2 regions of the Pedococcus soli genome follow, and region 2 is predicted to be linked to the other one. Evidence: predicted binding sites of a transcription regulator. Region 2 holds the regulator's gene; the other holds the start of a gene.
The links. The regulator Rex, encoded in region 2, represses fermentation and respiration genes when NADH is low (regulators of the CRP and FNR family bind a similar motif). The targets are predictions, from matches to a motif close to CTTGTGAANNNNTTCACAAG.
Positions count from the first base shown of each region.

Region 1: edd (phosphogluconate dehydratase) is a predicted target of Rex. The motif match lies at 2,780-2,799, and genes of this name have one in related genera.

Region 1 is NZ_BAAGSF010000004.1:1,263,346-1,267,753, reverse strand. It holds gene eda (bifunctional 4-hydroxy-2-oxoglutarate aldolase/2-dehydro-3-deoxy-phosphogluconate aldolase) at 182-844, opposite strand; gene edd (phosphogluconate dehydratase) at 841-2,715, opposite strand; gene ACYVKF_RS12125 (phosphate-starvation-inducible PsiE family protein) at 2,915-3,448, shown strand; gene pdxH (pyridoxamine 5'-phosphate oxidase) at 3,445-4,125, opposite strand; gene ACYVKF_RS12115 (hypothetical protein) at 4,173-4,408, shown strand, end outside.
Region 2 is NZ_BAAGSF010000004.1:153,943-158,350, reverse strand. It holds gene ACYVKF_RS06775 (hypothetical protein) at 1-460, opposite strand, end outside; gene ACYVKF_RS06770 (sigma-70 family RNA polymerase sigma factor) at 593-1,408, opposite strand; gene ACYVKF_RS06765 (glutaredoxin family protein) at 1,577-1,846, shown strand; gene ACYVKF_RS06760 (redox-sensing transcriptional repressor Rex) at 2,005-2,697, shown strand; gene ACYVKF_RS06755 (glutamyl-tRNA reductase) at 2,694-4,001, shown strand; gene hemC (hydroxymethylbilane synthase) at 3,998-4,408, shown strand, end outside.

The DNA.
Region 1 (4,408 bases), 1.1 Mb from region 2:
CTCGAATTCGGCGAGGCGAGGCCCGCGGGCTGTTCCATGCCCGGACGTGCGGACGCCCAGACCCCCGGATGGTCTCTGGCACAGCGGTGGGCGGCGGCCTCAAGTCCCCCGACGAGGCCACCGCCCACCTGTTCGCGGGGCACCACACGATGCCGAATCGCCCGGTGACAGGCGCGATCCCCTAGGGACGCAGTGTGGCAGCCTCGGCCGCCAGCCGCTCGACCACGTCCCAGTCGCCGCGCGCGACGGCGTCCTTCGGGGTGAGCCACGAGCCACCCACGCAGCCGACGTTCGGGAGCGCGAGCCAGTCCGCCGCGGTCTCCCGCGTGATGCCGCCGGTCGGGCAGAAGCGCAGCTGCGGGCACGGCCCGGCCACGGCGGAGAGGTACGGGCGTCCACCGCTGGCCTCGGCGGGGAAGAACTTCATCGCCTCGAGCCCGGCCTCGGCCAGCGTCAGCATCTCGGTCAGCGTCCCCGCACCCGCGAGCAGGGGCAGGCCTGAAGCAAGAGCCGCCTCCAGCAGCCGTGGGGGCGAACCCGGCGTGACGATGAACTGTGCGCCGGCGTCCTGCACCTGGCGCACCTGCTCGGGCGTGACCACGGTGCCCGCGCCGACGACCATGCCCTCGACCTCCGAGGCCACGGCCTCGATGGCGCCGAGACCGGCCGCACTGCGCAGGGTCAGCTCGATGACCGGTATGCCGCCGCGGAGCAGCGCCCGCGCGAGGGGGACCGCCTGCTCGACGGAGTCCACGACGACCACGGGGATCACCGGGGCGAGGTCGAGGATGTCCGCCTCGCGGGAGATGACGGGCTTGGCGGGAACGGTCGCGGGGACGGTCATGAGATCTCCTCGGAGGGGATGACGGAGTGGTCGAAGGCGCGCCCCAGGCTGGCGAAGACGTGGGCGCCCTCGTCGGCGCGGCCCACTGCCGCACGCATCGGCGCGAACAGCTCACGACCCGTACCGACCCCCTCCTCGCTCACCCGCTGGGCGGGCAGCCGCGCGGCGAACTCGTCCTCGTCGACGAGGACGTCGAGTCGACCGGTGCGGGCGTCGACACGGATCACGTCACCGTCCTGGATCCTCGAGATGGGGCCGGCGTGAACAGATTCCGGTGTCACGTGGATCGCGGCCGGGATCGCACCGGACGCTCCGCTCATCCGGCCGTCGGTGACGAGCGCGACGGCGTGGCCACGCTTCTGGAGGACACCGAGGGACGGGGTCAGCGCGTGCAGCTCGGGCATGCCGTTGGCGCTGGGACCCTGCTCGCGGATGACGACGATGACGTCACGGTCCAGCTCACGGCGTGAGAACGCCTGGAGGAACCCGACCTGGTCGGTGAACACCCGGGCCGGGGCCTCGACGACCTTGTGCTCGTCGGCGACGGCCGAGACCTTGATGATGGCGTGGCCCAGGCTGCCGCGCAGGACACGCAGCCCGCCGTCGGCGGCGAACGGGTCGGTCGCCGGGCGCAGGACCGCGGGGTCGAGCGACTCCGCCGGGGCGTCGACGAACTCCAGGACGCCGTCGACGAGCTGCGGCTTGCGCGTGTAGTGGCGCAGGCCGGGCCCGGCGAGCGTGAGGACGTCCTCGTGCAGCAGCCCCGAGTCGAGCAGGGTGCGGACGAGGTAGGGCGTGCCTCCGGCGGCGTGGAAGTGGTTCACGTCCGCGGGGCCGTTGGGGTAGATCCGCGCGACGGAGGGGACGGCCGCAGACAGGTCGTCGAAGTCCTCCCACGTCAGGTCGACCCCGGCAGCGGCAGCCATCGAGATCAGGTGCATCGTGTGGTTCGTCGAGCCGCCCGTGGCGAGCAGGGCGACGACACCGTTGACGACGGACTTCTCGTCGACGACCTGGCCGATGCCGTACGGCTGCTCGGAGCCCGCGATCTCCGCGACGCGACGCGTGGTCGCCGCGGTGAGGGCGTCACGCACCGGGTCGTCGGGGTGGATGAAGGCTGCACCGGGCAGGTGCAGGCCCATGACGTCCATGAGCATCTGGTTGGAGTTGGCGGTGCCGTAGAAGGTGCACGTGCCGGGCGAGTGGTAGGACGCGACCTCGCTGGCGAGGAGCTCCTCGCGCCCCGCCTCGCCGGCGGCATACGCCTTGCGCGTCTCGGCCTTGTCGGCGTTGGAGCGCCCGCTCGCCATGGGCCCGGCGGGCACGAGCGCGGTCGGCAGGTGGCCGAACGACAGCGCACCGGCGACGAGGCCGGGGACGATCTTGTCGCAGACCCCGAGCATGAGGACGCCGTCGAAGACGTCGTGGGAGAGCGCGATCGCCGTCGACATCGCGATCACGTCGCGGCTGAACAGGCTGAGCTCCATGCCGGCCCGGCCCTGGGTGATGCCGTCACACATCGCGGGGACCCCACCGGCGACGCGCGCGACGGCACCGACCTCACGGGCGGTCTGCTTCATGGCCTGCGGGTAGTGCTCGAAGGGCGCGTGCGCGGAGAGCATGTCGTTGTAGGACGTGACGATCCCGAGGCTGACCCCGGTGTCGGCAGCCATGGTGGTGCGGTCGCTCCCCCCGCACGCCGCGACGGCGTGGGCGAGGTTGGAGCACCCGAGGTCGGTGCGGGCCGGGCGCAGGCTCAGCTCGGAGGCAGCGCGGGAGAGGCGCTGCAGGTATGCCGTGCGGCTGGCGCGGCTTCGTTCGGTCACCCGGGCGGTGACCTCGGCGACGACGGGGTGGATGGCGGTGGCCATGGGGCTCCTGGAAATCGGCGGTCGAAGAAGGAGGACCGCGCGGACGACACCCTTGGCGTGCGCGTGTGTGATTCGTTTCACAAGTGTGCCGACGTCTCACGATTCATCAACGCCCATCCCGCCATGCGGACACGACTGGAGGGGACCCGACGGCGCGCTCAGGGTGCCGACCGGCGCGCCGTCGGCCACCATGTCCGTCATGGGCGAGTGGATCGAGCGGCTGATCGAGCAGGTCGAGAACGTCGTCTACCTGGCGGTGGCCGTCATCCTCTTCGGCCTCGCGGGAGTGGTGATCGGCAAGACCGCCCTGGCGTTCGGTGACCTCGGCAGCGGCGGTGTCATCGAGACGTCGGCCGAGATCCTCGACCTCCTGCTGCTCGTCTTCATCGTCGTCGAGCTGCTGTTCGCCGTCCGCACGACGCTGGCCCGCCGCGAGCTCGTGGCCGAGCCGTTCCTGCTCGTCGGCATCATCGCCTCGATCAAGGAGATCGTCGTGCTGTCGGTGAAGGCACCCGACCTGCTGGGCAAGCCCGAGTTCGCCGACACGCTGCGGCTCATGGGGCTGCTGACCGGGACCGTCATCGTGCTGGCGCTGGCGTCGTTCCTCCTGCGCCGCAAGGAGCGTGAGCCCAGCGAGGGAGCGAACTCCGGCAACGGCGAGGACGAGGTGGAGCGGGACGTCGACGGCCAGGACGAGAACGCGCGCGAGAAGCGGGCGTCGTTGCAGCCCTAGGGCTGACGGCGGGACAGGCTCCAGCTCGCCGGGTCGTCGAGGGTGCCCTCGCCGGTACGGGTGAACACCAGCCGGTCGTGCAGCCGGTTGCGTCGCCCGCCCCAGAACTCCACCTCGTCGCAGTGCACCCGCCACCCGCCCCAGAAGTCGGGGACGGGCACGTCGTCGGCCTTGCCCCGGTCGGGGAACTGCGCGGCATACCGGTCGTAGGCGGCCTCGAGGTCCGCCCGGCTGCCGACGGGCTGGGACTGCTGTGACGCCCACGCCGAGATGCGCGAGGCCCAGGGGCGGGAGAAGAAGTAGCCCTCGATCTCCTCGCGGTCGAGCTCGACGGCCCGGCCACGGAAGCGGATGGCGCGGAACATCGACGGCCACGTGAGCGCCGCCGCGATGCCGCCGGTGGCGGCGATCTCCCGACCCTTCGCCGACACGGTCGCGGTGACGAACCCGGGTCCGCGGTCGTCGAAGAAGCGCATGAGCACGGTCCGGACGTTCGGCTGCCCGTCGGCGTCGACCGTCGCGATGGAGATGGCCGTCGGTTCCGGCACGTCGTCCTGCGCCTCGGACCGGGCGATCGCCTCGTCGACCCAGAGCCGTGCCTGCTGCCAGGGCGTGTCAGCCACCTCGTCCTCGGAGAGCCCTTCGCCGGTGTAGTCCACGCGCCGCGCAACTGTCATGGTCCGAGATTAGGGTGGGGAGAACGAGCCAGCGACAGGGAGGCACGATGCCAGGCAAGGGCAAGGCCGTCGGCAGCATCATCCGGTGGGGCGTGAAGTACGGCCCGCACGCGATCGTGCTCGCCCAGCAGGCCAAGGAGCCGGCCATGGCTGCAGCGCAGAAGGCCCTCGACCGGCAGAAGGCCAGGCGCCGGGCCATCGAGCACGCCGGGACCGTCCGCGACGGGTCCGTCCTCAAGACGTTCGACCCGCGGGCCGACCACGGCGAGGCGGTCTGGGTCGT
Region 2 (4,408 bases):
GTCCGAGGTACGTCGTCCCGCGCTGGAAGTCGCTGGTCGCCAGTCGGACGGCCACCCCGTCGAGCCAGCCCTTCACCGGGTACAGGGACTCGCCGGGCACGGCCGAGCGCGATGCGACGCCGACGATGCCACCGACCAGGAGGGCGGAGGCCGCGGCGCCGACCAGGGCCCGCGGCAGCCCGCGACCGACGACGACCACGACGGGGGCGGTGCGGGCGGCGGCCCTTCGCGCCGTCGCGGCGCGGGCCGCGGCCGGCGTGGGGGCGGGCAGGGACCGCGCCTCGACCATGAGGCGCTCGCGCAGGGCGGCGACGAACTCGGCGTCGGGCCCGGGAGCGACGGCGCCGACCGACAGCAGCTGGTGGCTGGTCTCGAGGAGGGCGCGAACGCGCGGGTCGTCGGGGTGCTCTCCCTCGAGCGCACGCTGGAAACGATCTGCCGAACGGTTCAGGACTGCCATGCCGACACCTCCCTCCCCAGCTCGGTCGCGGTCTTACGTGCTGAGAACGACGCGGAGGGGCGGAAGTTACGCAGGGAAACCCGTGCGAACCGGGCGGACCGCACGGGGCCGGGCCCGGGCGTCATCGACCGCTCAGAGCGCGACATCGGCGAGCTCCCGGTGCAGCGAACGGACGGCCCGCAGCTGGAGCTGCTTGACCGCCCCCTCGGACTTCCCGAGGACCTTGGCGGTCTCTGCGAGGGTGAGCCCCTGGAGGAAGCGCAGCACGACGCACTCGGCCTGCTCCGGCTTGAGGTTCTTGACGGCGGTGAGCAGGCGCTCGTCACGGAGCCGGTCGAGCACCTCCTGGTCGGGGGCGTCCACGCGCCGGTCGGCGTCGAGCATGTCGGCCGTGGTCACCTCCATGCGGAAGCGGGCCGACTTGGCGTTGTCGGTGATGAGGTTGCGGGCGATGGTGATGAACCAGGCCGCGATGTCACGGCCCTGCCAAGAGAAGGAGTCCATCCTGCGCAGGGCCCGCAGGAACGTCTCCGAGGTGATGTCCTCGGCGAGCTGCTGGCCCCCGACGCGGACGTAGACGTAGCGGTAGACCACGTCGACGTAGCGCTCGTAGAGCATCCCGAACGCCTCGGCATCGCCGCGCTGGGCCAGCTCGACGAGGGCGCTGATCCGCTCGAAGTCCTGGGGCGCCTCGCCCGGACCGAACCCGGCGCGCGCCGCCGGACCGGAGTCCTCCCCGCGGCCACCACCCGAGCCGTCGAGGGTCTCGCCACCGGCGACGCTGAGGGCGACCCGGAGCTGGTCGAGGAACCGCTGCGTCGCCGGGCCCATGCCGTGTCCGGCCAGTCCGACCCCTGCCGCGGCCGGGACGAGGCCGCCGAACGGGTCCGTGCCCAGGGCAGCGCGCAGCCCCGCGAACGGGTCCGCGGCACGGCGACGTGGGCGCATCCAGATAGGGGGAACCTCCTGACCGGACAGTTTTGCCGAAATCACGGCGTTTGTCAGGAGACCTCCACCACACCCGGACGCACCCGGAGCCCGTCGCAGGGCAACTCACGTACCGACGGGTAACCCTCGCGTCGACCGGAACCCCGGCACGCGGCATACGCTGGTCACGTGCCCGACCACGCAGAGACCGACGGGGCCGTCGCGCCGCGGATCCGACTCCTCGGCAAGCCCGGCTGCCACCTGTGCGACGACGCCCGGGCCGTGGTCGCCAGGGTCGCCGCCGACCTGGGGGTGGGGTGGCGCGAGGACTCGGTGCTGGACGACCCGGCCCTGATGGAGCAGTACGGCGAGCAGATCCCGGTGACGTTCGTCGACGGGCGGCAGCACGACTACTGGCGGGTCGACGAGACCCGGCTGCGCGCCGCCCTGCAGCCCTGAGCGAGGGTGCCGTGAGGGCCCGTGGTGACGTGGCTCACGCGGCGCGTGAGACGGCTGCTTGTGACTTTGTGCATCGGTTCACAAAGGCGTAATCTCGGTTCGCAGCCCGCGTCAGCCAGGTGCGGACCTTGCATGAACTGAAGGAGCCGGAGAAGACGTTGTCTGCCGACCCGAGCGCTCGTCGGGGCATACCCGACGCCACGGTGGCACGGTTGCCGGAGTACCTGCGCGCCCTGACGGGGTTCGCCGAACGCGGCATCACGTCCGTGTCCTCCGAGGAGCTCGCGGCTGCCGCGGGGGTCCGCAGCGCCAAGCTGCGCAAGGACCTGTCGCACCTGGGGTCCTACGGCGTCCGCGGGGTCGGCTACGAGGTGGACCACCTCGCCTACCAGATCTCCCGCGAGCTCGGACTCACCCAGGACTGGCCCGTGGCCATCGTGGGGATGGGCAACCTCGGGCACGCGCTCGCGGCCTACAGCGGGTTCGCCACGCGGGGGTTCCGCGTCGTCGCCCTGCTCGACCAGGACACCGTCCTGCACGAGCAGGAGATCGCCGGCCTCCCGGTGCAGCCGATGGAGGCCCTCCCGTCACTGGTCACCGACCAGGGCCTGGCCATCGGGGTCATCGCGACCCCGGCCGCGTCGGCCCAGTCCGTGTGTGACCAGCTCGTCGCTGCCGGGGTCCGCTCGATCCTCAACTTCGCACCGTGCGTGCTCGTCGTGCCCGAGGGCGTCGACGTCCGCAAGGTCGACCTCTCGACCGAGCTGCAGATCCTCGCCTTCCACGAGCAGCGCAAGTCGCTGGCAGCCCAGGGGGCCCTCGACGCCGTGGCCGAGGCGGTGTCGCGATGAGCCTGGTCATCCTGGGCCTGTCCCACCACACCGCACCGCTGAGCCTCCTCGAGTCGATGTCCCTCGACGCCGACGGGCGCTCCGCCCTGGCGGCCAACCTCTTCGCCCGCGACAACCTCTCCGAGGTCACCGTGGTGTCCACGTGCAACCGCACCGAGGTGTATGCCGAGTCGCTCACCTTCCACGGCGCCGTCACGGACCTCACCGACGCCCTCACCGAGGTGACCGGGGTGTCGCGCGACGAGCTGCGCGAACACCTCTACGTCCACTACGAGGACCGGGCCATCGCCCACGCCTTCACGGTCGCCTGCGGCCTGGACTCGATGGCGGTCGGCGAGGCGCAGATCCTCGGCCAGATGCGCACGTCGCTGCGCGAGGCCCAGCGCGCCGGGCACGCCGGGCCGTCCCTGAACACCCTCTTCCAGCAGGCGCTGCGGGTGGGCAAGCGGGCACACACCGAGACCGGGATCGACTCGGTCAGCGTCTCGCTCGTCGAGGCCGGGCTGGCCCGCGCCGAGCGTGAGCTGGGTTCGCTCGGGGGCCTCGACGTGCTCGTCGTCGGCGCGGGCGGCATGAGCTCGCTCGCGGCGACCACGGTGGCCCGGCGCGGCGTGCGTTCCCTCACCATCGTCAACCGCACGCTGTCCAAGGCCACGCGGCTGGCCGAGCGCACCGGGGCGAAGGCGCGTCCCCTGGACGAGCTCCACCGCGCCCTCGCCGGCGCCGACGTGGTCATCTCCTGCACCGGCTCCACCGGGGTAGTCGTCGACCTCGCCGGTGCCGCCGACGCCCAGGTGCTGCGTGCCGGTCGTCCCCAGGCGTACGTCGACCTGGCCCTGCCGCACGACGTCGCCCCCGAGGTCGACTCCCTCAACGGTGTGACCCTGGCCGGGCTCGCCTCCCTCGGTGCCGACCTGTCCGGCGGCGAGACCTCGAGCGAGGTGCAACAGGTGGCCGACCTCGTGATCGGCGAGGTCGCGGCGTACCTCACCTCCCGTGCGGCGGAGACCGTGGCCCCGACGGTGGCTGCCCTGCGCTCGCACGCCGCCGACGTCGTCGCCGGTGAGCTCTCGCGCCTCGACCAGCGCCTTCCCGACCTCGACGACACCGAGCGGGCCGAGGTCCAGCTCGCGGTGCACCGCATCGTCGAGAAGCTTCTGCACACCCCCACCGTCCGCGTGAAGGAGCTCGCCGTGGGCGGTCATGGCGACGGGTACGCCCAGGCCCTGCGCGAGCTGTTCGACCTGCGCCCCGGCGAGGCCGCCACGATGTCCGTGCCGCCCGAGCGGGGAGGTATGCCGTGAGCTCCACGACCGCATACGCGACCGGCTCCCAGCCGGCCACCCGCCCGCTCACGCTGCGTCTCGGCACCCGGCGCAGCGCGCTCGCGACGACGCAGTCGTCGTGGGTCGCCGACCGGTTGCGCGCCCTGGGCCACACGGTCGACCTCGTCACCATCGTCACCGAGGGCGACACCTCGACCGCGTCGCTCTCGACACTGGGCGGGACGGGCGTCTTCGCCGCGGCGCTGCGCCGCGCCCTGCTGGCCGGCGAGGTCGACTTCGCCGTCCACTCGCTCAAGGACCTGCCCACCGCCCCCGAGCCGGGCCTGACCATCGCCGCCGTCCCGGTCCGCGAGGACCCGCGCGACGTCCTCGTCGCCTCGGAGGGCCGCACCCTCGGCGAGCTGGGGGAGGGCGCCGTCGTCGGC